DNA from 4 places in the Streptomyces sp. NPDC027962 genome. Region 3 is predicted to be linked to each of the others. Evidence: riboswitches for the same ligand, from Rfam matches in the RefSeq annotation. Region 3 holds a riboswitch; each other region holds the start of a gene.
What was found. A riboswitch is a leader RNA that binds a small molecule or an ion and turns the genes downstream of it on or off. The one in region 3 is predicted to bind cyclic di-AMP.
Positions count from the first base shown of each region.

Region 1: it holds a riboswitch for cyclic di-AMP, as region 3 does, so the genes downstream of both, ACZ4SA_RS09255 (M23 family metallopeptidase) here and ACZ4SA_RS26805 (M23 family metallopeptidase) in region 3, are expected to answer to the same signal.
Region 2: it holds a riboswitch for cyclic di-AMP, as region 3 does, so the genes downstream of both, ACZ4SA_RS16580 (C40 family peptidase) here and ACZ4SA_RS26805 (M23 family metallopeptidase) in region 3, are expected to answer to the same signal.
Region 4: it holds a riboswitch for cyclic di-AMP, as region 3 does, so the genes downstream of both, ACZ4SA_RS18335 (C40 family peptidase) here and ACZ4SA_RS26805 (M23 family metallopeptidase) in region 3, are expected to answer to the same signal.

Region 1 covers NZ_JBVHTA010000007.1:117,516-124,774, reverse strand. The annotation lists gene ACZ4SA_RS09260 (tyrosine-protein phosphatase) at 1-715, opposite strand, end outside; cyclic di-AMP (ydaO/yuaA leader) riboswitch at 1,391-1,548, shown strand; gene ACZ4SA_RS09255 (M23 family metallopeptidase) at 1,551-2,477, shown strand; gene ACZ4SA_RS09250 (SGNH/GDSL hydrolase family protein) at 2,716-3,507, shown strand; gene ACZ4SA_RS09245 (STM4011 family radical SAM protein) at 3,468-4,373, opposite strand; gene ACZ4SA_RS09240 (STM4012 family radical SAM protein) at 4,384-5,751, opposite strand; gene ACZ4SA_RS09235 (STM4013/SEN3800 family hydrolase) at 5,748-6,554, opposite strand; gene ACZ4SA_RS09230 (STM4014 family protein) at 6,598-7,259, opposite strand, start outside.
Region 2 covers NZ_JBVHTA010000015.1:79,193-86,451, reverse strand. The annotation lists gene ACZ4SA_RS16600 (PspC domain-containing protein) at 1-113, shown strand, start outside; gene ACZ4SA_RS16595 (LuxR C-terminal-related transcriptional regulator) at 110-799, shown strand; gene ACZ4SA_RS16590 (C40 family peptidase) at 974-2,056, opposite strand; gene ACZ4SA_RS16585 (hypothetical protein) at 2,424-2,777, shown strand; gene ACZ4SA_RS16580 (C40 family peptidase) at 2,922-4,085, opposite strand; cyclic di-AMP (ydaO/yuaA leader) riboswitch at 4,088-4,250, opposite strand; gene pcrA (DNA helicase PcrA) at 4,514-6,979, shown strand; gene ACZ4SA_RS16570 (M23 family metallopeptidase) at 7,064-7,259, opposite strand, start outside.
Region 3 covers NZ_JBVHTA010000034.1:15,652-22,910, reverse strand. The annotation lists gene ACZ4SA_RS26825 (cold-shock protein) at 223-426, opposite strand; gene ACZ4SA_RS26820 (MerR family transcriptional regulator) at 857-1,183, shown strand; tRNA gene ACZ4SA_RS26815 (tRNA-Met) at 1,595-1,668, shown strand; gene ACZ4SA_RS26810 (PP2C family protein-serine/threonine phosphatase) at 1,867-3,009, shown strand; cyclic di-AMP (ydaO/yuaA leader) riboswitch at 3,247-3,403, shown strand; gene ACZ4SA_RS26805 (M23 family metallopeptidase) at 3,415-4,464, shown strand; gene ACZ4SA_RS26800 (aldo/keto reductase) at 4,657-5,601, shown strand; gene ACZ4SA_RS26795 (PrsW family intramembrane metalloprotease) at 5,652-6,980, opposite strand; gene trmB (tRNA (guanosine(46)-N7)-methyltransferase TrmB) at 7,189-7,259, opposite strand, start outside.
Region 4 covers NZ_JBVHTA010000017.1:137,246-144,504, reverse strand. The annotation lists gene ACZ4SA_RS18365 (VOC family protein) at 1-32, opposite strand, end outside; gene bioD (dethiobiotin synthase) at 38-751, opposite strand; gene ACZ4SA_RS18355 (adenosylmethionine--8-amino-7-oxononanoate transaminase) at 841-2,130, opposite strand; gene bioB (biotin synthase BioB) at 2,123-3,307, opposite strand; gene ACZ4SA_RS18345 (8-amino-7-oxononanoate synthase) at 3,453-4,598, shown strand; gene ACZ4SA_RS18340 (ATP-binding protein) at 4,818-5,249, shown strand; gene ACZ4SA_RS18335 (C40 family peptidase) at 5,428-5,904, opposite strand; cyclic di-AMP (ydaO/yuaA leader) riboswitch at 5,908-6,063, opposite strand; gene ACZ4SA_RS18330 (hypothetical protein) at 6,409-6,717, opposite strand; gene ACZ4SA_RS18325 (ATP-dependent Clp protease proteolytic subunit) at 6,725-7,259, opposite strand, start outside.

The DNA of each region.
Region 1 (7,259 bases), on a different contig from region 3:
GCTCGATCGCGTCGAAGGCGGCGGCCAGGTACTCGGCGCGGGCGTCGAAGAGCGGGCTGAGCAGCTCCATCACCTCGGGGGACATGGCGTCGGGGGAGCTGTCGGTGCGCCGGACCTTGTAGCGGCGGTGCGGATCGTTGGACTTGAGGTAGTCCGCCTCGATCGCGTCCCGCTCCACGCCGACGGCCAGAAGTGACACGGCGATCGACAGCCCGGCGCGGTCCTTGCCGGCGGCGCAGTGCATCAGGGCCGGGACGCTGTCCTCGGCCAGGGCGTGCAGAACCTGGCTGTGCTCGGCCGTACGCTCCTTGATGATCATGCGGTAGGAGGCGATCATCCGCCCGGCGCCCTTGCCGTCGTCGAGGATGGCCTTGAGCTGATCGAGGTTGCCGTCCCGGACCATCTTCCAGAACTCGGCGCCGTCGGCCGGGTCGCTCAGCGGCAGATTCACATTGCGCACGCCGGGCAGCTCGACGTCCGGGCCCTCCAGCCGCTGGTCGGCGGCGTTGCGGAAGTCGAAGATCGTATGGAGTCCCAGGGTCGTGAGGAACGTCGCGTCGCCCGCCGTCGCGTGCGCCAGGTGTCCGCTGCGGAACAGTCGGCCGTGCCGCACCCGCCGCCCGTCCACAGTCGGCAGTCCGCCCACGTCCCGGAAGTTGCGGACGCCGGTCAGATCCGGCTCTGTCGAGGGGGCCTGCGGCAGCTGCTGCGTCACGAGGACTCCTTCAGGTACTGCCGTCGGCGCTGCTCGCCGACGATGGCGCGGCTCCGACGATACGACACCCGTTCATGAGGCACTCATCTCGGCCATGAACCAATGGTGTTGACGGCCGCGCGCCGATTTCCTCGGGGCGTGGCCCCGGCGGTCCGCGCGGCGGGTGATGTGCGGACCTGTGCGGTCCTGCGAAGGCGAGCCTCCACACCCAGGGGGCGAAATGGTGCATCTGTATAGAGTGCGAGCATTTCGGGCGACGGTGACAGGGGGGTGATCTCGGCCTCCCGTTGCCATGACCGGCACCGCATTCCCGTTCCTTCGATGGGGGTGGAAGCGAGGGGCGACAGTGCGTTGCGTTAAGTGCGGGAGTAGATGACTAAATGCATCTTCTGTCCGAATTGCTCGTTTCGGCATAACGTGCCCCGTAAGCAGGGGAGATGGGTTGCGGTCCGTGAGCAGCGTCATATCTGTGACGTTCTGTGGCCGCGTCCGGCGCGCGAGTTCCCTTCTCGGTAAGGGGATTGATGCTCCGTTGTCCACGGAGGGTGACCGGGAAATCCCCGTTGATATCAGTCCCGTCATTGATCGGGGAAAATCGTGGCTTGTCCGGGACTGCCCGACTCGCCTACGGTCACGCTCAATCCGGACGGACCGCCTAATCCTGCCGCCGCCCGGAATTCGAACCCACCCACGTGTGGCAGGAGCGGGGGACCCAGGTAGTACGCCGATTCCGGTCAATTCGGACGGCTTGGGGTGAAGTCGTGCACGTTCGCGACCGGGCATCTCCAGCCCGAACCCGACAGCTCACCTCGCAGGCGCCGGAGAGGAAAGCGCCATGCCCGCAAAGGGTAAGCACCGCCGTCCCAAGACCAACCCGATCACCCGCGGCTTCGTCGTCGCCGGTACGGGTGGCGCCGCCATCGCGCTGCCCCTGTTCGGCGCCACCTCTGCCAACGCCGCACCCGCGGCGGCTCCGGCCACCGCTCCGGAGCAGGCCGCCGCCGTGGCCCCTGCCGCCGTCGAGGCCGCCGCCCTTCAGGGCGCCAAGAAGGCCCCGCAGACGTACACCGTCGTCCCCGGCGACTACCTGTCGAAGATCGCCGAAGAGCGGAACGTCCGCGGCGGCTGGAAGCAGCTCTTCAACGACAACCGCCGCGCCATAGGCGCCGACCCCGCGCTGATCCACCCGGGTCTCGAGCTGACGATCGGTGCCAAGTCCAAGGTCAAGAACGACCCCGAGCCCCGCGCCGAGTCGCAGCCCCGTCCCTCGCGTGACGACTCGCGGCCCGCCGCTCCGCAGGCCGAGGCTCCCGCGAAGGAGGCTCCCGCGAAGGAAGCCGCCACCCCGGCGCCGGCGTCCGGCTTCTCCGCCCCGGTCGACGCCGGCGTCACCACGCAGTACCGCGCCTCCGGCGCCATGTGGTCCAGCGGTTACCACACCGGCGTCGACTTCGCCGCCCCCTCCGGCACCTCTGTGAAGGCCGTCGCCGCGGGCACCGTCGTCTCCGCCGGCTGGAGCGGCGCGTACGGCAACGAGGTCGTCATCCAGCACACGGACGGCACCTACTCCCAGTACGCCCACCTCTCCTCGCTGGGCGTCTCCAGCGGTCAGTCCGTGTCCGGTGGTCAGCAGATCGGCCTCTCCGGCTCCACGGGCAACTCCTCCGGCCCGCACCTGCACTTCGAGATCCGGACCGGCCCGAGCTACGGCTCCGACATCGACCCGCTGGCCTACCTCAGGGCGCACGGCGTCTCCCTCTGATCCGTCCGATCCGACCCGTCCGATCGCCTTGGGTCCCAGCTGATCTGACATGGCGTCGGCCTCCGGAGCGGCAAGCACCGGTGGCCGGCCCACATGGCAAGCCCTCGCCACGCATTGCGGAGCGGGGGCTTCCGCGTATTCCGGATCGGCAGAATCCTGACCGGTGGCAAAGATCACTCCGCGTCAACCCCTCCTTACGGTCGCGTAGGTCACATCCGTAAAGGAAAGATGTGCTCCCGTGGCAGACGATTCGAGAACAGAGATCAGTAACGCATTCGGGTCGTACGCGGCGATCGGTGACAGCTTCACCGAGGGCGTGGGGGACCCGGGGCCCGACGGGACATACGTCGGCTGGGCGGACCGTTTCGCGGTCCTGCTCGCCGACCGCAGGCCCGAACACACCTTCAGGTACGCCAACCTCGCCGTACGCGGGCGTCTCCTCGACCAGATCGTCGAGGAACAGGTGCCGAGGGCGAAGGAACTCGCTCCGGACCTGGTGACCTTCTGCGCCGGCGGCAACGACATCATCAGGCCCGGCTCCGACCCGGACGCCGTCGCCGAGCGCTTCGAACGGGCCGTCGCCGACCTCACGCGCTCGGTGGGCACCGTCATGGTGACCACCGGTTTCGATACCCGTGACGTGCCGGTCCTGCGTCATCTGCGCGGCAGGATCGCCACCTACACGGCCCATGTGCGGGCCATCGCGGACCGCTACGACTGCCCGGTGCTCGACCTGTGGTCGCTCAAATCCGTCCAGGACCGGCGGGCTTGGGACGCGGACCGGCTGCACCTGTCGCCGGAAGGCCACACCCGGGTGGCCCTGCGCGCCGCGCAGGTGCTCGGTCTCGAGGTCCCCGCGGACCCCGACCAGTCCTGGCCGCCGCTGCCCCCGCGAGGGACGTTCGAGGTGCGCCGCGACGACATCCAGTGGGCGCGCGAACACCTGGTCCCCTGGATCGGACGCCGACTGCGCGGCGAGAGCTCCGGCGATCACGTGGCTGCCAAGCGCCCCGACCTGCTCCCGCTCTGAGGCAGGGCGCTCCCCGCGGCGGGGAGCGCCGCGGGGATGCGTTCGAGGACACCGCCCGCGAAGGCGTCGTACAGCGGGAGCGTCTCCAGGTGGACGTAGCCGATGTGGCAGTCGCAGACGGCGAGGGGGCAGGCGCGGGGGCGCAACGCCCGGCGGTACGAGCCGTCGTACAGATTGCCGAGCTCCGCCCGCACGAAGTGGCACCTGCGGACGGTCCCCTCGCCGTCCACCGAGATCACCGACTCGCCCGTACGGCACGGCAGGCCGGCCGAGCGGTGCGGATGGCGGCTGTAGGGGAACAGCGGATCGAGCTCGGTCCAGGCGTCCGCGTCGGCGTCCGTGAGTTCTTGGCCCTCGGGCGCGTTCACCCACAGGTAGACGTGCTCGGGGAGGTCCGCGCGCAGCCGGCGCCCCTGCTCCAGATGGCCGGGGAAGCCGACGATCCCCACACTGAAACGGATCTCCCTCCGGCTCAAATCGCGGCATTTGGTGAGGAAGCGTTCATGCGGCGTCTGCTCCGGGTGGTACGTGCACCACAGGGCGAGCTTCGCCGGATCCGCGTCGGACATCCAGTCGGTGCGGCAGCTCAGGTTCGTCTGGATCGCGACCCGCCGGACGTGCGGAAGGTGTGACAGCTCGATCATGGCCCGCCGGTACCAGGATCGGACGAGCCCCTCTCCCCACGGGGTGAACAGCACCGACAGACGGTCGTCGCCCTGCGCCGCCGCCCACGCCACGAAACGCTCGAGCGCCGCACGATCGGCGCGCAGCTGCTCGCGGCTGTCGCGGCGCTTGGCGAACGGGCAGTAGGGACAGTCGTAGTCGCAGGACGCGAGGGGTCCGCGGTAAAGGATCGTCAGGTCCATGGACGGGGGCTCACTTCAGCTCGTACGCGGCCATGGCGGCGCGCACCGCCGGCGAGAACAGCTCGGGGCCCAGCGCGTCCGAGTGGGCGAGCCCCTCGGCCGTCAGCCGCAGCCGGTCGGGTGCCGCCGCGCCGTCGAGCCAGCCGCGGGCGGCGAACCGCTCCAGTTCCGAACGGAAGTGGTCGGCCGGGTCCGCGCCGAACCGCTCGCGGTAGTCGGCCACCTCCATCCCCTCGGCCTGGAGCAGGGACTGGAGCAGATGCCGACGCCGTGCCTCGTCCGCGTCGACGTACCGGCCCACCTCGGCCCGGGAGAAGTCCTCGCTCTGGGTGTAGCCGTCGATGATGCCGCGTATCTCCCGCATGTCGACGGCGTAGTCGAACGAATAGTGGAGAGCCGAGGTGTAGGAACGGGCGCCGCAGCCCAGGCCGATCATGCCGTCCGTCTGGCACGCGTAGTCGTCGGCGGCGGCCGGCGGGGCGCCCGCGCGGCGGAACATGCGCATCGAGACCTGCTCGTACCCGCGAGCGAGAAGATGGTCGCGGCCCGTGCGGTACAGACGCAGCCGCTGCTCGTCCCAGGCGGCGTCCGCATCCTCCGTCGCGCCCCCGGCTGCCTCGCCCAGCCTGCCGAGACCGGTCAGAGGACGCACGTACAGCGGATACAGGTACAGCTCCTCCGGCTGCCACGCGAGCGCTGCGTCGAGCGAGGCGAGCCAGGTCCGCTCGGTCTGGCCGTCGATGCCGTAGATCAGATCGATGTTGAGGACGGGGATCCGGGTGTCCCGGATGCGGCCGAGGGCCGCCTCGGTATCGGCTCGGCGCTGCGGCCGCACGGCGGCCCTCGCCTCCGCGTCGACGAAACTCTGCACGCCGATGCTGATCCGGGTCGTGCCGCGTCCGGCAAGCACCGAAAGCCGGTCCGCGGTCGCCGTCGCGGGAGACGTCTCGACCGACAGCGGCACCGCCCCGAGGTCCGCGCCCATCCGCTTCTCGGCGATGTCGCAGAGCCGCTCGAGCTCTTCCGCCGTCAGGAAGGTCGGCGTCCCGCCCCCGAACGCGGCCGCCGCGAAGCGCACCGGGGCGTCGTCCCCCAGGGCGTCGCGCACGGCGACGGCCTGGCGGTCGAGGGCATCCAGATACCGACCGGTCAGCTCCCCCGGCGCGCCGATCCGGGTGAAGAGATTGCAGAAGCCGCAGCGGACCTCGCAGAACGGTATGTGCACATAGAGCGAGAGCGCGTCCTTGCGCTCGTGCGCCCACAGCCGGCGCAGTGCCGGCCGCTCCTCACCGAGCGGGCGGTAGGCGGTCTTGTGCGGATAGGCGTAGACATAGCTCTGGTACGGACGCGGGCTGGGGTGCGCGGCGGGGGTGCTCATGTGGATGCCTCGAGGAAGAAGTGGGCGTAGGGGACGGTCCAGACGGCCTCGTGACCGAGGCGGTGGCCGGTGAAACCGCCGTCGCCGTACGCGGTTCCGTGGTCTGAGCAGACCATCGCGAAGCACCGGCGGCGACTGCTCGCGGCTGCGAACAGCCGGCCGATGTGGCGGTCCACGTACTCGAGCGCCGCCCCGTGCGTCTCGCGGGAGTCTTGGGCGGCGCTGGTCGCGCCGGGCTGATGAAACCAGTTGGGCTGGTGCAACGAGGGGACGTTGACGAACAGGAACAGTCTGCGGTCGCGCGGCAGCCCGGCCACGACCTGCTCGGCGCGCGCCACCTGCGCCTCGAAAGACGTGGGCGACGCGACCCCGAACTCCGGCTCCCAGTGGCTCTCCTGGAACAGGCCGGGCAGCACGGACCCGAGCGGCCCCTGCTTGTTGAAGAACCCGACACCACCGATGCACACCGTGCGGTAGCCGGCCTCCGCCAGCCCGGAGACAAGATCGGGGGTGTCGAATACGAAGGTCCGGCCGGCGGTCGTCTCACTGCCTGCGAACCGGGACGCGAACAGCCGGGGATGCGGACCCTGCGACGCCGGGGTCGGCAGGAATCCCGCGAACATCGCCTGATGGGAGGCGTAGGTGAAGCTGCCGGGCGCATGCCGCTTCTCCCAGACGCCGCCCGGAAGATGACGGGCCAGATGCGGGATCCGGCCGGCGGCCGCCAGCTCGGCGGCGACGTCGAAACGCAAGGTGTCGAGCGTGACGAGCAGTAGATCGTCCCTCCCGACCACCTCGTTCATGTCGGGGGTGACGTCTGTCTGCTGGTCCGGAACAGTGTGGTGGTCATGCGCTTGCACGGTGGTGGTTCCTCGTCCTGCGTAGTACGGCGGCGACCTGCGCCGCATAGGTGTCCAGGCCCTCTGCGCAACTGCCCGGCAGGCCGGTCAGCCCCGGCAGCAGGTCCCCGAAGGCATTGACCTCGCCGACGGCGAAGCGCCGCCAGCCGGTCGAGGGCAGCAGGTCGACTCCGACGCGGGAGGCGCCGGGGAAGCACGCCGCCGCACGCTCGCACAACGCGAGCGTGCCGGCCCAACTCCCGCCCGCCGCCTGCGTCGCCGCCCGGGCGGCCGCAAGGTCGCCGCGTCCACCGCCCAAATGGAGATTGGTCATGGGGAAGCGGCTGGTGCGCACCACCGCGTGCGTGGCCCGGCCGGCGACGACCACGACCCGCAGATCGGCGGCCTTGCCCTGCTGCGAGGCCTTGGGCAGCCAGCGTTCGATGTGCAGCCCGTCGGGCGCGAGGGCGTCGACCAGCGCGGCGACCTCGCGCTCGGTGCTGTAGCGCCGCACACGCAGGGAGTTGAAGAGGCTCCCGTCCGGCGCCCGCTCCACCGATGTGGTGGCCTGCACCCGCCCGCGGCTCGCCGTCTCCAGCGCGAGCACGCCGGAAGCGGACGAGCCGTGCGCGAGCTTGACGAACACCCGCCGCAACCCGTGCGCCGCCA
Region 2 (7,259 bases), on a different contig from region 3:
TCAGAGAATCGATCATCGGCCGTATGCAGCGCAACGGCGGGACGGCGCGGCTGCGCTCGGTGCCCGGGGAGGGTACGGAAGTGGAGCTGGAGATGGAGAGGGCGGACGGATGACCGAGACTGCCGGAGTGAGCCCGGAACGGCGGGTGCGGGTCGTGCTCGTCGACGACCACCGGATGTTCCGCACGGGCGTGCAGGCCGAGATCGGCCAGACGGAGCGCACGGGTGTCGAGGTCGTCGGCGAGGCCGCCGATGTCGACCAGGCCGTCACCGTGATCACCGCGACCCGGCCGGAGGTCGTCCTGCTCGACGTGCATCTGCCCGGCGGGGGCGGAGTCGAGGTGCTGCGCCGCTGCGCCTCGCTGATGGCGGCGGCGGAGAACCCGGTGCGGTTCCTGGCGCTGTCGGTCTCCGACGCCGCGGAGGACGTGATCGGCGTGATCCGGGGCGGCGCCCGCGGCTATGTCACCAAGACCATCACGGGCACCGACCTTGTCGACTCGATCTTCCGCGTGCAGGACGGCGACGCGGTGTTCTCGCCGCGGCTGGCCGGCTTCGTGCTGGACGCGTTCGCCTCGACGGACGCACCGCCGGTCGACGAGGACCTGGACCGGCTCACCCAGCGCGAGCGCGAGGTGCTGCGGCTCATCGCGCGCGGATACGCCTACAAGGAGATCGCCAAGCAGCTGTTCATCTCGGTGAAGACCGTCGAGTCGCATGTCTCCGCGGTGCTGCGGAAGCTGCAGCTGTCCAACCGGCACGAGCTGACCCGGTGGGCGACGGCCCGCCGTCTGGTGTGACGGGCCGCGGTCGGATGTGACGGGGCGTCAGTCGCCCTACGGCAACGGCACGGGCATGTCGGTCTTGTCGCCGACGCGCGTGTGGCCGACGCCGGCGCAGATGCGCTCGGTGTCCGGGTCTCCGGGCCCCGGCCAGACGGTACGGCACCGGGTTTCGGACCGCGTCCTGGGCCGCTACGCGGGGCGGGTCGCCCCCGCGAACGGCATCTGGTCGATCGGTGCGACGCGGACCGGGGCGCCGGGGCGCGGAGCGTGGATCATCTGGCCGCCGCCGATGTAGAGGCCGACATGCGAGACGCCCGAGTAGAAGAACACCAGGTCACCCGGCGCGAGTTGGGCGCGCGAGACGCGTCGGCCCGCGTTGATCTGCGTGTAGGTCGTGCGGGGCAGGGAGACGCCCGCGGAGCGCCAGGCGGCCTGGGTCAGGCCCGAGCAGTCGAAGGCGCCGGGGCCCGTCGCCCCCCATACGTACGGCTTGCCGAGCGCTTGGTAGGCGTAGGCGACGGCCTGGGCGGCCCGGCTGCCCGGCGCCTGCAGCGGGCCGCGAGGTGTGCTCGAGCGGCCGGCGCGCGCGGGGGCGTCCGCCCCGCCGCCGTGGTGGGCGGCGCGCTGCTCGGCCGTCAGCCCGGACAGCAGGCGCTCGGCGGCCGAGAGCTTCTCCCGGACGGTGGCCTTGTGGCGGGCCAGTTCGGCCCGGCGTGCTTCCAGCGCGGTCATCCGTTCGCCGGCCTGTGTCTTCAGCCGTGCGAGCTCCATCAGCTGCCGGTGCACGCCGGCGATCGCCGACGCGTGGCGTGCGCCGACGCGTTCGGTGCGGGCCGCGCGGTCCAGGTACTCGTCCGGGTCCGAGGTGAGTGCCAGCTGCAGGCCGGGGTCCAGGCCGCCGCCCCGGTACTGGGCGGTGGCGATGGAACCGAGGGCGTTGCGGGAGGTGTTCAGCCGCTCGGTCCTGCGGGCGGACTCGTCGCGCAGCGAGTCCAGCGACCGGCGGGCGCTCTCCACCTGCTCCTTGGTGCCGTTGTACTTCTCGGTCGCGGCCTCCGCCTCCTGGTACAGCCTGTCGACCCGGGCCTTGATCTGTGCGGCGGTGGGACGGGGCTCGGCATGCCCTGTGCCGCCGAACGCGGTCGTGGTCGCCGCTCCGGCGAGCGCGAATGTGGCCGCAGTACGGACGGCCGGCCCGGTGAGCGGATGCTGCCTGGATTTGCGGTGCGCTGCCACGAGGGCTTCCACGTCCTTCCGTCGGCCGGCCGCCATCCCCTGAGGGTTCGTCCCTTCGGTCCCTGCGGGGCGGTCCCGGTCGCTGCGGATCGGGTCCCTTCGGGTCCGGCGGCGGGCCGCACAGGGGAGCGGTCCGCCGCCGGATCCTCGGCGGTGGCGGCCGAGTGCCGTCCGGCTGCACGACGGCTGGTGGGGAGTCGGCCACCTGGAGCAGGACGCTAAACCCGGCGGTCACGGGGGCGGGAGGGAAGGTCTGCAAACTTCCGAAGATGGACGTTCGGGATCGGTTCCTGAGCGCCGTGCCGGCGACGCGGGCCCGCATTCCGGTACTCCGCCGACCGATACGACCGAACCCGCCCACCTGCCCGACAGCCAGTGGTATCGCGGCGGTTAGAGTCCCGCCATGGACGTACTCATCAATGTCTTCGTGGCACTGCACATCATCGGCATCGCCTCCCTCCTGGGCGGGTTCCTGACCCAGACGAAGGCGATGCGCGACGGCACGGCCCGCTTCAACGCGCCGATGCTGCACGGCGCGCTGACCATGCTGATCACGGGTGTGGCGCTGGTGGGTCTGAACCAGGCGGACGACCAGAGCGTGAACAACCTCAAGATCGGCATCAAGCTGGCGGTGCTGGTGGTGATCCTCGGCCTGGTGTACGTGAAGCGGGACGAGGAGAGGGTCGACAAGGCGCTGTTCGGCGCGGTCGGTGGTCTGACGGTGGTCGACATCTTCATCGCCACGCTCTGGACCTGAGCGGAACCGCTGCTCCGACCTGAGCGGCGGGTCCGGTCCGGACCCGCATGACGAGGTCCGGGCCGACGCGGCTGACGCACGGATGCCCGGGCGGCTCGGCCGCCCGGGCATCCGTGCGTCAGGTCGTCCCCTGTCCGCGCCCCGTCAGGCGGGACGGACGCTGCCGTAGATCGGCATGTAGTAGATCGACTCCTCGCGGACGTTCGCGCCCGGCTTGGGGGCGTGGATCATCTTGCCGTCGCCGATGTAGATGCCGACGTGGCTGATGTCGTCGTAGAAGAAGACCAGATCGCCGGGGAGCAGACCGGCCGTCTCCACGCGGGAGCCCACCTTCACCTGGTCCCAGGTGGTGCGCGGCAGGTCCACCCCGGCGGCCTTCCACGCGGCCTGGGTGAGGCCGGAGCAGTCGTACGAGCTGGGTCCCGTCGCGCCCCAGACGTACGGCTTGCCGATCTGGTTGCGGGCGAACGCGAGGACCTTGTCGGCCTTGGCCGCATACGTGCCGTCGTCCGTGCCGGTACCGGTACCGGTGTCACGGTCGGGGGTGGTCTCGCTCTCCTGTCGCTGTCGCTCTGCCTCCGCCTCCGCTTCGGCGCGGGCGGCCGCCTCCGCCTTGGCCTTCGCCTCGGCCTTGCGGCGCGCCTCCTCTTCCTTCTTCCGCTCGATCGCGGCGAGCCGTGCCTTCTCCTCGGCCGTCAGCTTCGACAACAGCGTGCGCGCCTCGGCGAGCTTGGTCTGCACGGTCTTCTTGCTGGTGCGCAGGGACTCCTGGGAGTCCGTGAGGGACTCGAGGCGCTTCGTCGCCTCCGCGCGCTGCTCGGCAGCCGCCGCCCGCTCGGTCTCGTATTCGGTGACGGCCCTGCGCTGCTGGTCCGTCATCCGGTCCATCAGCTGCGTCTGGTCGAAGTACGCCTGCGGGCTGTCCGCGAACATCAGCGCGGCGGTGGGCGTGACTGCGCCGGTCCGGTACTGGGCGGCCGCGTAGTTGCCGAGGGCGCGGCGGGACTCGTTCAGCTTCTCGGTGCGCTTGGCCGCGTCGTCGAGCAACTGGTCCACCTCGGCGCGTTTCTCCGCCGTGGCTTCCTTGGCCTTGTTGAACTCCTGGGTGGCGCTGCCCGCCTGCCGGTACAGGTCGTCGACCTTCTTCTGCACCTCTTCGATGCTGGGCTTCGGATCGGAGGGTGCGGCGGTCGCGCTCTGCGTGGAGAGCAGAGTCACACCGGCGAGTGCTGCCGTCGTGAAGCCGACGGCGGGGGAGGTCTTTGCGGTTCGGCTGCGGGGCTTGCGATGCGACGCCAAGGCCGGCATCTCCTTCTTCCGTGGACCGCCTACCGGGTTAGCTGTCGGGTTCGGGCGGAGCGGAAGACGCCCTACGGACCGAGTGGTGCGCGGTCCGATTCACCCCGGTTGTGCATGGTGGGTCCCCGGTTCCGAACTCCTTTGGCAGGAGCCCGGATTCGGCGCAGGCTGCCCGTTCGGCGTGGTTCGCCAGGAGGGGTACGGGCCGCCTGGTCGAGCACGCTAGCCAACTCGTGTGTGTGCTGTGAAGGTTGATGTTCGATATGTCCGATACATTTTCGTGACCTTTTTCGGCGGGTGGCCGCCGGCCGGGGTGCCGATGGCAGGGCGGATGCGTCCCGTCACGTACCGTGTCCCGCTCGTGCCCCTGCTCGTGTCCTGCTCGTGTCCCGATGCGGCCACGTGCTGTCGGTCCGGCCGCCTAGACTCGTTAAGCGATGAGCAGCCTCTTTGACGACAGCTTCCTGGCGGACCTCCAGCCCGACGGGGACGAGCAACCGCCGCCGCCCGAGGAATCGGCTCCGGAGCAGCTTCCGGACGACCTCTTCCAGGGCGCGTTCGACGTGCCTCCGGCCCGCGACGGGTACTACCGCGACGGCGCCCCGCGCCCTGTCGTGGACCCCGCCGCCCTGCTCGAGGGGCTGAACGAACAGCAGCGTGCGGCCGTCGTGCACACAGGGTCACCGCTGCTCATCGTGGCCGGTGCCGGCTCCGGCAAGACCCGGGTCCTCACCCATCGCATCGCGCATCTGCTGGGCACGCGGCATGTCCACCCCGGCCAGATACTGGCGATCACCTTCACCAACAAGGCCGCCGGCGAGATGAAGGAGCGCGTCGAGCAGCTGGTCGGCCCGCGTGCCAATGCGATGTGGGTCCTGACCTTCCACAGCGCCTGCGTCCGGATCCTGCGCCGCGAGTCGAAGAAGCTGGGCTTCACGTCGTCGTTCTCGATCTACGACGCGGCGGACTCCAAGCGGTTGATGTCGCTGGTCTGCCGCGATCTGGACCTCGACCCGAAGAAGTTCCCGCCGAAGTCCTTCAGTGCCAAGATCTCGAACCTGAAGAACGAGCTGATCGACGAGGAGACCTTCGCCGACCAGGTGGTTGGTGGTACCTCCCAGGCCGAAGGCTCTGGGGGAGGATTCGAGAAGACGCTCGCAGAGGCGTACCGGATGTACCAGGCGCGGCTGCGCGAAGCCAATGCCCTGGACTTCGACGACATCATCATGACCACGGTCCACCTGCTTCAGGCGTTCCCGGATGTCGCCGAGCACTACCAGCGGCGCTTCCGGCACGTCCTCGTCGACGAGTACCAGGACACCAACCACGCTCAGTACACGCTCGTGCGCGAGCTGGTGGGCAAGGGGTGCGAGGACCTGGACCCGGCCGAGCTGTGCGTCGTCGGCGACGCCGACCAGTCGATCTACGCCTTCCGCGGCGCGACCATCCGCAACATCCTCCAGTTCGAGGAGGACTACCCGGACGCGACGACGATCCTGCTGGAGCGGAATTACCGCTCCACCCAGACGATCCTCTCCGCCGCCAACGCCGTCATCGAGCGCAATGAGTCCCGCCGCCCCAAGAACCTGTGGACCGACGCGGGCGCCGGCGCCCAGATCACCGGCTACGTCGCGGACACCGAGCACGACGAGGCGCAGTTCGTCGCCGACGAGATCGACCGGCTCACGGACGCGGGCGAGGCGAAGGCCGGCGACGTCGCGGTCTTCTACCGTACGAACGCCCAGTCGCGTGTCTTCGAAGAGATCTTCATCCGCGTCGGCCTGCCCTACAAGGTCGTCGGCGGAGTGCGCTTCTATGAGCGCAAGGAGGTCCGCGACGTGCTGGCGTATCTGCGTGTCCTCGCCAACCCCGAGGACAACGTTCCGCTGCGCCGCATCCTCAATGTGCCCAAGCGCGGCATCGGCGAGCGCGCGGAGGCGATGATCGACGCCCTTGCGCTGCGGGAGAAGATCACCTTCCCGCAGGCGCTGCGCCGCGTCGACGAGGCGTACGGGATGGCGGCCCGCTCGGCGAACGCGGTCAAGCGGTTCAACGTGCTGATGGAGGAGCTGCGCACGATCGCCGATTCGGGCGCGGGCCCGGCCGTCGTACTGGAAGCCGTGCTGGAGCGGACCGGCTACCTCGCCGAGCTGCAGGCGTCCACGGACCCGCAGGACGAGACCCGCATCGAGAACCTCCAGGAACTGGCGGCGGTGGCGCTCGAGTTCGAGCAGGAGCGCGACGAGGAGGAAGGTGCGGGGACGCTCGCCGAGTTCCTCGAGAAGGTGGCGCTCGTCGCCGACTCCGACCAGATCCCCGACGAGGACGACGAGGGCACCGGCGTCATCACGCTGATGACCCTGCACACCGCAAAGGGCCTTGAGTTCCCCGTCGTGTTCCTGACCGGCATGGAGGACGGCGTCTTCCCGCACATGCGGGCGCTGGGGCAGACGAAGGAGCTGGAGGAGGAACGGCGCCTGGCGTACGTCGGCATCACCCGTGCCCGCGAGCGGCTCTATCTGACCCGGTCGACGATGCGCAGCGCATGGGGCCAGCCCTCGTACAACCCGCCGTCGCGCTTCCTGGAGGAGATTCCCGGCCAGCATTTGACCTGGAAGCGGACGGGCCCGATGGCCGCCCCCGCGGGACCGACATCGGGTATCGCGTCGTCCCTGTCGTCGTCCCGCTCGCGCGGTGGCGCATCGGGCTTTGCCACGCGGCGCACGGGCGACAAGCCGGTGATCTCGCTGGCGGTCGGCGACCGGGTCACCCACGACCAGTTCGGGCTGGGGACCGTGGTGGCGGTGACCGGCTCCGGCTCCGAGGCGCAGGCGACGATCGACTTCGGGGACGAGAAGCCCAAGCGGCTGCTGCTGAGGTACGCGCCGGTCGAGAAGCTCTGACGACGTCGAGGAGCTGGAGCACTGTCAGGACCGGGTTCCCGCGGGGGCCCGGCTCTGTCGGTCACGTGGTGCTGGGGACGGCGCCTACGTCGGTTCTATGCCGTGGCTGCGGAGCCACGGCAGCGGGTCGATGGCCGCGCCGCCGCCGGGCCGGACCTCGAAGTGCAGGTGCGGGCCGGTGGAGTTGCCGGAGTTGCCCGAGTATGCGATGACGTCGCCGGCCTTCACCGAGCCGCTGCGGATCTTGGTGCTGCTGAGGTGGCAGTACCAGGTCTCGGTG
Region 3 (7,259 bases):
GGGATGCCGCTTCCGGATTTCGTTCACGGAAGTCGTTCAAGAAAATCGGGGGGCGAGCGTCCGGAGCCGCGTCGCAGGCTGTGCAGCCGGCAGTGGAACGGCATCCTCGGAGCTCGTGCGCCCGGACGAAACTGCGGAGGTCCGCAAAAAAGCAACGAGCTGGGGCACGCACCCCAAGGTGCGGGCCCCAGCTGCGTGGAACGCCTGGGCGTCAGGCCGACATCAGGCGGGAACGATGTTCTCCGCCTGCGGGCCCTTCTGGCCCTGGGTCAGGTCGAAGGACACCTTCTGACCTTCCTGGAGCTCACGGAAGCCGGAAGAGGCGATGTTCGAGTAGTGGGCGAACACGTCGGCGCCGCCACCGTCCTGCTCGATGAATCCGAAACCCTTTTCCGCGTTGAACCACTTCACGGTGCCAGTAGCCATGTTATTTCTCCTTCGGGGCAGTACCCAAGGGCTCGCACTTTGCGAGCCCCGAGTCGCCGCAATGATTACCCCGCCCGGAGTGCACCGGAAATGCAAAAACGCTCTCGCCGGATCGTGAGAACCGGTAAGGGCACTTGAATTCTTTGGGAACCACAACTGCAACTGAGATCGACAGTAGCACGTCCTGGGCGGTCGTGCGACAGCCCCTTCATCGCTGTCGATAAAAGGATCGTCGAATCCACCGCGCCGCCTTCTGTAATTCTCCAGTTGCCGGATCAGATATTTTTCAGCCGCGTGTCTCCACCGGCCCGGCCCGGCAGATCGGCCCCGGCAGGAAATCTGCGGCGGGGGCGGAAGATATCCCGGCGCGCCGGCGTTAGGATTTCGGTACGGTGCCACGGCCCCACGCCGTGCTCGACGAGAGGTGTAAATGACTTCAGGTGCCCCGCAGAACGCCGACGACAGGTTCGACGACGACGACTACCCGGCCTACACGATGGGCCGGGCGGCGGAGATGATCGGCACCACACCGGCCTTTCTGCGCGCCTTGGGCGACGCCCGGCTCATCACTCCGCTGCGGTCGGAGGGCGGCCACCGCCGCTACTCCCGCTACCAGTTGCGCATCGCCGCCCGCGCCCGCGAGCTCGTCGACCAGGGCACCCCGATCGAGGCCGCCTGCCGCATCATCATCCTCGAGGACCAGCTGGACGAAGCCCTCCGCCTCAACGAACAGCTGCGTCGGGCCGGCTCCCAGTAGGGCCGGGAACCGGGCAGCGGATCGGGGCAGCGGGAGGGTTCGGGAAGCGCGTCATCGGCGGCCCAGCCCCCGGGGCAGCGGGAGGATTCGGGCCTCACCGCATGGGCGTGCGTCAGTCGTCGAGGACCGTCGGGTCCAGGCGGCTGAGGCGTTCGGGGTCGGTGAGGATGTCGATCTCGGCGATCCGTCCGTTCGTGACCGTGAAGGCCATGACGGACATCGGCCGCCCCTCCGCTGTCGCCACGACGCCCGTCCCCGTTGACCAGGCTGCCCTCGGTCGGTGGGGGCCCTCCGCCAGGGGGCCCTCGTAGAACTGACGGACGAAACGCTGCGGATGTGACCGACCCGGCGGGGCGGGATCGGCAAATGGATTGGATCTTGCTCCGGATGGCGTAAGGTTGTGTTCACCGACGCGGGGTGGAGCAGCTCGGTAGCTCGCTGGGCTCATAACCCAGAGGTCGCAGGTTCAAATCCTGTCCCCGCTACTGAAGGCACCGGCCCGGCAGCCGATCGAGAGATCGACTGCCGGGCCGGTGTCGTTTTCCGGCGGTATCCCGGTCGCTCCCGGCGCCCGTTCGCCCGGTTGGACGACCGGGAGTCGCTCCGCGGCGCGTCGGCGCTCAGCCTGGGGAGGGCGGCGGCAGTCGCCGGCGGCCGTCAGCGGACCCGGCAGGAGAGCACCCTTGGGACAGGCGTTGCGAGACCAGGTCGGCTCCCGGAGCGCTCCGTGGCCCGTACGCCTGCTGCCGGCCCTGATGATCGTCAGCGGCGTCGTCTTCGACCTCATGACCCCGGCCCGCTTCACCGCGGTACCGCTCTTCGCGGCGGCCCCGCTCATCGCGGCGCCCGTCGTCAGCTGGGTCACGACGCTGCTGACCGGGATCGCGGCGGTGCTGGCCGTGATCGCCCTTCATCTCGTGAACAAGACCGCCGCACAGATCACGGCGGTCACGGAGACGACCACGCTGCTCACGGTCGCCGCTCTCGCACTCCTCCTCAATCGTGTCGTACGCCGCAGCGGAGAGAAGCTCGCCTCGGCCCGGATCATCGCGGAGACCGCGCAGCGGGCCGTGCTGCCCGAGCCGGTCGAGCGGATCAGCGGCCTGCGTATCGCCGCGCGGTACGAGGCGGCGCAGGCGGACGCGTTCATCGGCGGTGACCTCTTCGCCGTGCAGGACACCCCGCACGGGGTACGGCTCGTCGTCGGCGATGTGCGGGGCAAGGGGATGGGCGCGGTCGGGACGGTGGCTGTGCTCATCGGGGCGTTCCGTGAGGCGGCCGAGCAGGAGAGCTCTCTGGAGGGCGTGGCGCAGCGGCTGGAGCGGGCGCTTCGGCGGGAGGGCGTCCGGCGGGAGGGGCTCGACGTCGTCGAGGGGTTCACCACCGCCGTGCTGGGTGAGATCCCGCGCGGCCGTGCCCTTGTGCGGCTGGTGAACCGAGGGCATCCGGAGCCGCTCGTGCTGCGTGCCGACGGCGGTGTCGACGTGCTCGAGCCGTCTCAGGCGGCGCTGCCGCTGGGTATGGGGGATCTGGGGGCGTGGCCGGACCGGGCGGACGAGTTTCCGCTGCCCGACGGGGCGACGCTGCTGCTCTACACGGACGGGGTGACGGAGGCGCGCGACCAGCGGGGCGTCTTCTACGATCCCGTCGACCGCCTCGGCGGGCATGTCTTCCCCGGGCCGGGTGAGCTTCTGGACACGCTGATCGACGACGTACGCCGGTACACGGGCGGAGGGTCGAACGACGACATGGCGCTGCTGGCGGTCGGCCGGCCCGCGGCGGGCGAGCCGGAGCGGCGCCGGACGATGCCGGTGGTCCCGGCATAGCCGCCGAGGTAGCGGTGCGTAGTCGTAGCGCACCCCTCCGCATAACACGTGACGCACCATCAGAAACATAACCGCGCCTGACGTTTGATCAAGTCGCCCGGATCCGGCCTCTTCTGTCCGGTTAAGTCCCGGCCGAAGTCGCTAACGATCATCGGGAACAGCTTGGTTTCCGGCCCCGGGGTCTATTAACGTTCGATAACGCAGCGCGGTCGTCCCAGCCGTCGTAAGTGGCGGCACCGTGCGCACGCGCCGAATCCCGCCAGGGAACCGGGGAACCACCAATTGGGGTGAATCGGGCACCTTTTGTCGCTCTGTCGAGCGGTCGAGGTACCCGTAGGAGACCTTCCTGCTCCGAACCCGTCAGCTAACCCGGTAGGCGATAAGGAAGGAAAGGAGAGCGCCTTCGTGGCGTCCAACATGCCTGCCCCCGAGGCCCGCTTCGCGTCAGAACGCTTCGGCGACGACGCACCCGAGCGGACCTGGGAGGAGTGGAATCCCACCGAGGACTCCATCCGCCCGGTGCGCGGCCGGCACCGCGTCATCAAGCAGCGCGGCGGGCTCGCCCGCAGCTCCACGGTGCTCGGAGTCGGCGTGATCGCCGCTGTCGGTGCGGGCGGCATAGCCACCGCGCAGGACAAGCCCGCGGTCTCGATATCCCTGCCCGACGCGATCACGGACAAACTCCCCGACGCCAAGTCCCTTCCGGGCGTGGGCTCCCTGATCTCCGACGACTCCGAGGCGGACGTCGCCGCGCAGGCGAACACGGCACCGCTCACCGCCGCGACGACCGTCGCCGACGACGGCACAAGCTCCGCCCAGGGAGCGAGCGCGGGCGAGGCACTGCGCGCCCGCATCCTCCAGCAGGCCGAGCAGCAGCAGGCGGAGGTGGACGCCGAGGCGAAGGCCGCGGCGGAGACGCTCGCAGCCGAGCAGGCCGCGGCCGCTGCCAAGAAGCAGCAGAGCGCGGCGGAGGCCAAGGCCGCCGAGGAGAAGCGCAAGGCCGAGGAGGCCGCGCGGGCCAAGGCGGAGGCCGAGCGTCTCGCCGAGCTCGCCAAGAGCTTCGCCCTCCCCACCTCCTCGTACACCCTCACCTCCACGTACGGCGAGTCCGGCTCGATGTGGTCCTCCGGGCAGCACACCGGCCTCGACTTCGCCGCCCCGACGGGCACCCCGGTCAAGGCCGTGCACGGCGGCACGGTCAAGTCGGCGGGCTGGTCCGGCTCCTACGGCTACCGCATCGTGCTCGAGCTCGACGACGGCACCGAGGTCCTGTACGCGCACCTGTCGTCGATGACGGCGAGTGCCGGCCAGAAGGTGACGACCGGCGAAACCATCGGACGCGTCGGCGCCACCGGCAACGTCACCGGGCCGCACCTGCACCTCGAGGTGCACACCGCGGGCGGCTCCGGCATCGACCCCCTGGCGTGGCTGCGCGGCAAGGGCCTCACGGTCTGACCCCTGCGCGGCAAGGGCCTCACGGTCCGACCCTGCCCGGTACGGGACCCCCGCGGCTCCTCGGACACCACCGAGCGAGGCAGCCGGCGACTCCTGTGCCGGGCATCCCCATGTCTCCGGCAGCCCTGGCGCACACCCCCCGACGTCAGGGCTGCCGGAATACGCCGCACCGGACGGGCTGTTGATCGACGCATGACTTCTCTGCGTACCCTCGGCTCCTCCGGCCTCCGCGTCTTTCCGCTCGCCCTCGGCGGCAACGTCTTCGGCTGGACGGCCGACAAGGCGCAAACCTTCGCCGTGCTCGACGCGTACACCGCCGCGGGCGGCAACTTCGTCGACACCGCCGACAGTTACTCGTCCTGGGTGCCCGGAAACGAGGGGGGTGAGTCCGAGACCTTCATCGGCAAGTGGCTCGCCGCCCGCGGCAACCGCTCCGAGGTCGTCGTCGCCACCAAGGTCGGCGCCCACCCCCGGCACAAGGGCCTGGCCGCCACCACGATCAAGGCCGCGGCGGAGGAGTCGCTGACCCGGCTGGGAACCGACTACATCGACCTCTACTACACCCACTTCGACGATCCGTCCGTCCCCGTCGGGGAGATCATCACCGCCCTCGACCAACTGGTGAAGGAAGGCAAGGTCCGCGCGATCGCCGCCTCCAACCTCAGCGCCGAGCGCCTCCAGGCATCCCTGGACTTCTCCGAACGCGAGGGCCTCACCCGCTACACGGCGCTGCAGCCGCACTACAACCTGGTCTCCCGCCACACCTACGAGGGCGAGCTGCTGGACACCGCCGCCGGCGCCGGACTCGCCGCCGTCCCCTACTACGCGCTCGCGTCCGGCTTCCTCACCGGCAAGTACCGGCCGGGCGCCGCAGTGGAGAGCGCGCGGGCCCAGGGCGCGTCCAAGCACCTGGAGTCGGAGCGGGGCCTGCGGGTCCTCGCCGTGCTCGACGAGGTGGCACTGGCGCGCGGGGCGGAGATCGCGACCGTCGCGCTCGCATGGCTGGCCGCGCAGCCGACCGTCGCCGCGCCGATCGCCTCCGCCCGTACGGTCGAGCAACTGGCGGCCCTCGTCGCCGTCGCGGACCTCGACCTGACCGAGGGCGAGCTGGCCCGGCTGACCGCCGCGTCCGCCTGACGCGCCGGCGGGGCGGTTTCAGTAGCGGGAGCGGTCAGAAGCGGGAGTGGTCAGTGGCGGTACGGGTTGTAGCCGCCGTAGTCGCGGTACGGCGGCGGCATCCGTACCCGGCCGGTCGCCGCGGCCGCGTAGGCGAGCGACGGGCCGGCCACCTCTCTGCGCTGCCACAGATGGTGCAGCAGCTCCTGCTCGCGCTCGACGAAGTCCGGGCCCGCCGCCCCCCGGTGGGCCCGGTGCCGCAGGAACGCCAGCGACGTCGCGAACGCCTCGTACTCCGACACCGCATGCCCCGCCGCCGGTCCGTAGGAGCGCCGGGCGAAGTCGCGAGCCATGGTGCGGGCCCGCATCGACGACAGCGCGGACGGCTCGGCCGCCGACATCCAGCCGGCCGCGGCGTACGCGGGAAGCTCGTCGGATATCGTGCGCAGCTCGCGCTGGCGGGTCCATATCGTCAGCCAGGTCAGCAGACCGAAGACCGGCACCATGAACGCCCCGTACACCGCGTAGAAGCCCCACGGGCCCAGCAGGGACGCCGAACCGTTCCACAGGGCGTGCATGCCCATCGCAAGCGCCAGACCCAGCAACGGCAGGGCGATCCGCCGCAGACGCCGGTGGCGTCGGGCGCCGAGCGCCGCGACGCCGAAGCCGAGGCCCGTCAGCACGGTGAACAGCGGATGGGCGAAAGGCGACATCACGATGCGGACGAAGAACGTCGCAGCGGTCACGGAGGCCAGGCCGGAGGCCCCCATCGCCTGGTCCTCGCCGAAGGCGTTGCCCAGATAGAGGATGTTCTCCGTGAAGGCGAAGCCGGTCGCCGTGAAACCGGCGATCACCACGCCGTCCACGATTCCGGTGAAGTCCCGTCTGCGGAAGACGAAGATCAGCATGATCGCGGCGGCCTTCGCGCTCTCCTCGACGACCGGCGCTATGACCGTCGCACCGAGGGTGTCGGCGGACGCCGGATCGGCGGTCGCGGTGGCTATCCAGCGGGTCGCGAAGGTGTTCGCGATGATCGCGATCAGCGCCGCGGCACACGCGCCCCACGCGAAGGCGAAGAGGAGATTCCGCCACGGGCCCGGCTCCACCCGGTCCAGCCAGCGGAACGCGGCCAGCAGCAACGGGACCGGGAGCGTCGCGAGGCCGAGACCGACCAGGAAGCCGTGGGTGCCGGTCTGTTCCCTGACGAGCACCAGGATCACCAGGCCGCACAGGGCGAGCAGCGTGATCACCACACCGGCACGAAGGGCTCTGCTGCGCCAGAGCTTCGAGGCGCGCGGCTGGTAGCGCCGCCGCGCGGGCGCCGGCAGTTCGGTGAGCAGCGCGTCGACATGCTGCTGCTCGAACGCCGGAAGCACCGGATGCGGTGGCACCTGCGACATCACCTGCACCGACACCGCCGGTGGGTGCGGGCGGTGCGGTGTGTGCCGTCGGTGCTCCGGGGGCGGCTGCGCGGACGAGTCGGACATCCGTCGACCCTAACGAGGCGCACCGACAACCGGCGACGGTGCGGGTAGCTCCAGGCCATGCGCAGGGCTGCGCCTGCCGACGGCACGCTCCGGGTGTTTCGGGCTGCGGCGCCGGCCGGCGTCATGCGCCGGGCTGCGCCCGGCGGAACAGCAGATCGTGCACCTTGTGGCCCTTGTCCAGCCCCTGCCCCT
Region 4 (7,259 bases), on a different contig from region 3:
TCGAAGACGATCTCGTCGATCCGTGCGCGCATGGGCGTCAGCGTACGGCGGCGGCGAACTCCCCCGCATCCCACCGGCCCCCGAGGCGTGGCGCCAGCCACCCCTCCGCCCGCGCCCTGAACTCCGCGGGCACGAGCGCCCCGGCGCCCCCCGGAACGGCACCCAGCAGCGGCGCGCCCGCAGCGTGCGGGAGGTCCGCCAGATTGCAGCGCGCCGCCAGATCCGGCTCGGCGGGCCAGCTCCCCACCACCACGCCCAGCTGCTCCAGGCCCCGGGCGCGCAGCGCCTCGGCTGTCAGGGCCGTCATGTTCAGGGTGCCGAGACCGGCCGGGGCGACCACGAGCACGGGCGCGCCCAGCTCTGCGGCCACGTCCGCGAGCGTGGCGCCCTCGTCGTCGAGCTGTACGAGCAGCCCGCCGGCGCCCTCGACCAGCACCAGGTCGTGCTCGGCCGCCAGCTTCCCGGTCGCCTCCGCGACCTGCCCCGGCCGCACCGGGGCGAGCCCGGCCCGCCGGGCGGCGGTCGCGGGCGCCAACGGCTCGGGGAAACGCCCCAGTTCGACGGCCGTCAGCTGCCCGGCGAGCCGCCGCACCACGGCGACGTCACCGTCCTCGCCCGGCGCGACCCCGGTCTGCGCGGGCTTCACGACGGCGACGGAACGCCCCTGCGCCACGGCGACGGCCGCGACGGCAGCGGTGACGACGGTCTTGCCGATCTCGGTGCCGGTGCCGGTGACGACGATCACTGCCATGTGCTTCTGTGTCCTCTGCTCGTTCCGACTGGGTGCCCCCCGGGGGGACCGTTGCTCTCCCCTGGTCGGCGGGCGCCCCGCGGGGCGCGTCAGCCCGCCGTCGCCGCCGCGCGGACCGCGCCGCAGACGCGGGCGAGGTCGTCGTCGTCCGTCACGTACGGCGGCATCGTGTACACGAGGTCGCGGAACGGGCGCAGCCAGACGCCCTCGCGTATCGCCGCCGACGTCGCCGCGGCCATGTCCACCTCGTGGTCCAGCTGCACGACGCCGATGCCGCCGAGAACCCGTACGTCCTTCACGCCCGGTTGCCCGGCGAGCTCCGCGAGGCCGTCCCGCAGGCCCGCCTCCAGCCGCTTCACCTCCTGCTGCCAGTCCTGGCCGAGCAGCAGGTCGATCGACGCGCACGCGACCGCCGAGGCCAGCGGGTTGCCCATGAACGTCGGGCCGTGCGCCAGCACGGGGACCTCGCCCCGCGAGATGCCATCGGCCACCCGCGGGGTGCACAGCGTCGCCGCCATCGTCAGATAGCCGCCGGTCAGCGCCTTGCCCAGGCACATCACGTCCGGAGCGACGCCGGCCTGCCCGGCCGCGAACAGCGTGCCCGTGCGGCCGAAGCCGGTCGCGATCTCGTCGAAGACGAGAAGCACACCGTGCTCGTCGCACGCCTCGCGCAGTACCCGCAGATACGCCGGGGAGTGGAACCTCATGCCGCCCGCGCCCTGGACCACCGGCTCCACGATCACCGCGGCGAGCTCGTCCGCGTGCCGGGCGATCAGCTCGCGCAGCCCGTCCGCGTACGACGTCTCGTACTCGGCCGGCGGTGCGTCCGCGAAGATCTGCCGCGGCAGCACGCCCTGCCACAGTTCGTGCATGCCGCCCTCCGGGTCGCAGACCGACATGGGCTGCCAGGTGTCGCCGTGGTAGCCGCCGCGCCACGTCAGCAGCCGCTGCTTCGCGGGGCGGCCCACCGAGCGCCAGTACTGCAGGCACATCTTCACCGCGACCTCGACGGACACGGAGCCGGAGTCGCAGAGGAAGACGTGCCGCAGCGGCTCAGGGGTGATATCGACCAGCCGGGTCGCCAGCCGGACGGCGGGCTCATGGGTGAGACCGCCGAACATCACATGGCTCATCCGCCCCAGCTGCGCCGTCGCCGCCTCATTGAGGACCGGGTGGTTGTAGCCGTGCACGGCCGACCACCAGGACGACATGCCGTCGATCAACTCGCGCTGCCCGTGCACCTCTTCCGCGAGCCGAAGGCGCACCCCGGAGGCGGACTCGACGACCAGCGGATCCGTACGGCCCGGCATCGGGCCGTACGGGTGCCAGACGTGAGCACGGTCCAGGACGCGCAGCTCGTCCGGGGAGAAATCAGGCATTGGGCGCGAGATCCGTTCCGGCGCCGCGACGGCGGACGGCAACCAGGTCCGTACGGGCGCCGGGGACTTCGGTCGCCTGCTCGGCCACCGGCTCGGCCGCCTTCGCCGGCCCGTCGTTCGAACAGCCGCCTTCGCCACCGTCCCCGCAGACCGAACCGCAGCCACCGCCCGCGCTCCGGTGCTCGGGCAGCGTCGTCGTGTCCGTGCCCTCCACCTCGAATCCGGCGTCCGCGATCATGTCGAGGTCCGCCTTGCCCGCCTGGCCCTCGCTGGTGAGGTAGTCGCCCAGGAAGATCGAGTTGGCCAGGTGCAGCGCCAGCGGCTGCATCGAACGCAGATGCACCTCGCGCCCGCCGGCCAGCCGCACCTCGGCGTCGGGGCAGACGAACCGCACCATCGCGAGAATGCGCAGACAGCGCTGAGGAGTGAGGTGCCACTCCTTGGCGAGCGGCGTGCCCTCGAACGGGATCAGGAAGTTCACCGGCACCGAGTCGGGGTCCAGCTCGCGCAGCGAGAACACCACGTCCACCAGGTCCTCGTCGGCCTCGCCCATGCCGGCGATCAGCCCGGAGCACGCGGACAGACCCGCCGCGTGCGCCTTGGTCACCGTGTCCACGCGGTCCGCATAGGTGTGCGTGGTCGTGATGTCCCCGTACGTCCCCTCGGACGTGTTCAGGTTGTGGTTGTAAGCGTCGGCGCCCGCGTCGCGCAGCCGCTCGGCCTGACCGTCGGAGAGCAGACCCAGGCAGGCGCACACCTCGACGCCCTCGTTCTCTTCCTTGATCGCCTCGATGGTCTTCGAGACCCGGTCGACGTCGCGGTCCGTCGGACCGCGCCCGCTCGCGACCAGACAGACCCGCTTGGCGCCGCCGGCCACACCGGCCGCCGCGGCCTGCGACGCCTCGTCGGGCTTCAGCCAGGTGTACTTGAGGATCTCCGCCTTCGACCCGAGCCGCTGCGAGCAGTACGAGCAGTCCTCCGGGCACAGGCCCGACTTCAGGTTGACGAGATAGTTGAGCTTCACCCGCCGTCCGAACCACTGGCGGCGCACCTTGCCCGCCGCGGCCACCACTTCGAGCACATCGTCGTCCGAGGTCGCCAGCACGGCGAGAGCTTCTTCACGGGTCGGCAGCTCGCGCCGCAGCCCCTTCTCCACCAGGGTGTTCAGCAGGTCCATGGCGCTGATCCTGACGTACGGCCCATGCCTGGGCCAAGGAGGAACTCCACAACAGCGCCGGATTGAGGTGTGTGCATGGCCACACCCGATCTCTTCGCCCACCCGGTTAGGGTCTGTCCGCTGCCTACAAAAGGACCGGACCACCATGCCTCAGGATCCGTTCGACTGGATCGACGCAGAGTCGCGCCGCCGTGAGCACGCCGGTCTCGTCCGCACGCTCCGGCCCCGCGCCGCGGACAGCGCCCTCCTCGATCTGGCGAGCAACGACTACCTCGGGCTCACCCGCCGCACGGAGGTCACGGAAGGCGCCGCAGAGGCCGCCCGCCGCTGGGGCGCGGGCGCCACCGGCTCCCGGCTGGTCACCGGCAGTACCGAACTCCACGCCGAGCTGGAACACGAACTCGCCGACTTCTGCGGCTTCGAGGCGGCCCTCGTCCTGTCCTCCGGCTACGCGGCCAACCTCGCCGCCGTGACCGCGCTCAGCGGCCGCGACGCCCTCGTCGTCTCCGACGCGGGCAACCACGCCTCCATCGTCGACGGCTGCCGCCTGTCACGGGCGGAGACGGCGATCGTTCCGCACGCCGACGTCGAAGCCGTACGCAAGACCCTGGACGCACACCCAGGCCGCCGCGCCCTCGCCGTCACCGACTCGGTCTTCTCCGTGGACGGCGACGCGGCGCCCCTGCCCGGTCTCGCCGACGCCTGCCGCGAGCACGGCGCGGCACTGATCGTCGACGACGCACATGGTCTCGGCGTTCTCGGCAGCGGGGGCCGCGGGGCACTGGACGCCGCCGGGCTCGCGGGCGCGGCGGGTGTGGTGGCCACGCTCACCCTCTCCAAGTCGCTCGGCAGCCAGGGCGGGGCGGTCCTCGGCCCGGTCCGCGTCATCGACCACCTGGTCAACACCGCGCGTACCTTCATCTTCGACACCGGTCTCGCCCCGGCGGCGGCCGGCGGGGCTCTCGCGAGCGTGCGGCTCCTGCGCCGCGAACCCGGCCTCGCGGAGCGGGCCCGCGGCGTGGCCGCGACGCTGCACCGCCGGCTCACCGACGCAGGGCTGACCGCGGCGCGGCCCGACGCCGCCGTCGTCTCCGTACAGGCCCCGTCGCCGGAGGCGGCCCTGCGGTGGGCATCCGAGTGTCGTGCGGCCGGGCTCGTCGTCGGATGTTTCCGGCCTCCGTCCGTACCGGACGGGATCTCACGGATCAGGCTCACCGCCCGCGCGGATCTCACAGCAGCGCAGATCGACCGGGCGGTCTCCACGATCATCGGTGCCGCGCCCGCCAGTTGAGGACGGCGGCACGTCCCCGGGCCGCCGAAGCGCCCCAAATACGGTCTGCCGTGGCAGAGTTCACTGCTTCGGGCGACAGGTATGTACGTATCTTGGTGGATTGACGCCCCTGGCACACGTTAAGTGGCAGTCTGGCGCGGAAGCGCAATCCGTGGCCGTTCTCGCATTTCATCCGCTACGAGTCGGAGCCCGGCCCGGTGGGAAAGGGACAGCGTCGCCATGGCAGACCACCAAGAAGCATCCGTCACTCTGCCGAGCGATCCGGAGTCGGTCTCCACCGCCCGGAGATATGTCACGGACATCGTGTGCGAATGGGGGCTCGAGCCCGACACCGAGGCCGTGGACACCGTCCGGCTGATTGTGTCCGAACTCGCCACCAACGCCGTGCAGCACACCTTCGGCCAGTCCCCGACCTTCACCGTCGACCTGCGGCTGGAGCGTGACGAGCAGTTGTGCATCGGCGTGACCGACAGCCATCCGCGCTGGCCGCAGCGGCTGCCGGCAGCGGTCCGCCAGGACAACGGTCGCGGAATGGTGATCATCCGTACGCTCACCGCGGAGTGCGGCGGTCGGCTGTCCGTCTCACCCACCCAGGAGGGCGGCAAGACGGTCTGGATCGCGCTGCCGTGGTCCGTGCCCGTGCAGAACTGACCCACTGTGCTCGCCGTCGGCATCGCCGGCGCAGGGCGGCCCGTGTTCGCCCGGCCGGCGCACCGCCCGTCGCCGTCGAAGACGTCACGGGGGGCGCCACCGGGCTCGGGGTCGCCCTGCTGGTCCGGTCCCTGTGACAGGGTGACCGGGGCACGTACGCAGGGGAACTGTCGGGGCGTCAGCGCACGCGGCCGTACTTGACGCTCCTCGTCCAGATCTTGGCGAGCTTGACCACGTCGCCCGTCTTGGGTGAGTGCCAGATCTTGCCGTGGCCGGCGTAGATGCCCACGTGGTACACGAAACCTCCGGAGTGGAAGAACACCAGGTCACCGCGTTGCCGGTTGGCGGCGGAGATATGTCGCGTCCGGTTGTACTGCTGCTGGGCGGTCCGGGGCAGTCTCTTCCCCGCTCTTTTGTACGAGTAGAGCGTGAGCCCGGAGCAGTCGAAGCGGGCCGGGCCCGTGGCGCCGTAGCGGTAGGGCGATCCCTGCTTCGAGGCAGCCACTTTGAGTGCTTTGCTCGCGTGGCTGCTGATCGCTCGCCCCTCTGCGGAGCTGCTGGGGGCCAGGAGTGAGCCGCCGACGGCGGCGATGGTCAGTGCCGACACGGCGCCCGCACGCGAGAAGAGGAGCGGGAGATGAATCTGCGCAGTCATGCGCAACCCTTCGTCAGCCGCCTGTGAAGGATGACCTGTCGGGTTCGGACCGGCGAAGACGCCCGGCCGCCGAAGCGGCTTCACCCCAAGACGTGTCCGGGATCGCCGGTCACGCCGTACTGCTCGGGTCCTCCACTCCTGCCGATGCACTTCCGTCGACCAGTCGTCCGGTGCGGCGGCAGGACTCAGCGTCCGCCCGGACCGCCCCGTCAAGGTGGCGGGGGCTTGTCGTCCCACGGATCGTTACCCACCCATGTCCGATTTCCGAGTTGAAACGGCTTTTGTGAAGCTGATCACGACTGGCCCTTTCGGGTGGACAGGAGTGTGAACACCGTTCTCGCATGACGCGGACGCATGGTCGTACCAGCGGTGAAGCCGTCGATTGGGCCAGATCGGTGATCGCGCCGCGCAAGTCCTGCGACACGCAACAACTTCGTTGAAGCTCCACCGAACGGGGTACGAATGCCGTTACCCCGTTGGCGGTTGACAGCAGCGGAACGACCGTCAACTCGTGGAAACGGGCGGCATGGTCACGCGCCTCGCCCTGCGCTCCCCGTCCAGAACGCGAAGCGCCTCGGCGAGCGTGTGCGTGTACACCTCACTCTCGCCGCGCACATGCATGAGCGTCAGGGCGTCCTTCAGTGCGGCGGCCCGCCCCACCAGGGCTTGAGCCGCGCGCAGTGCGCCGTAGGTGTGGGTGGAGCGGGCGGGGTTGATCCGGCCGACCATGTCGACGACTTCGAGATACGCGTCGACGAATTCGGCCTCGGCGCGGGTCAAAGCAGGCAGCGGCGGCAGTTCCGGCGGCAGCATCGCGCGTTCACTTCGCGCCGGACGGTGTGATAGAGGCAGAGGTCTTGCGGCTCGTGATGACATGGTCGATCAGGCCGTACTCCTTGGCCGCCGTCGCGTCGAAGATTCTGTCCCGCTCCAGGTCGGCGGCGATGCGGTCGGCGTCCTGGCCGGTGTGGCGGACCAGCGTCCCGGCGAGTTGCGCACGCAGCCGCAACAACTCGGCAGCATGAATCTCCAGATCGGAGGGCTGCCCCCGCAACGGCTCCTCGAAGGCAGGCTGCTGGACCACGATCCGCGCGCCGGGCAGCGCCATGCGCTTGCCCGGCGCGCCGGCGGCGAGCAGCGCGGCCGCGGTCGAGGCGGCCTGGCCGAGGCACGTGGTGGCCACGTCGCAGGTGACGACCTGCATCGTGTCGTAGATGGCGGACATGGCGTGGAGGGATCCGCCGGGGGAGTTGATGTACAGGGAAATGTCCTGGTCGGGGGCGGCGTACTCGAGGTGCAGGAACTGGGCGATGGCGTCGTTGGCGGCGGTGTCGTCGACGGCGGTCCCGAGGAAG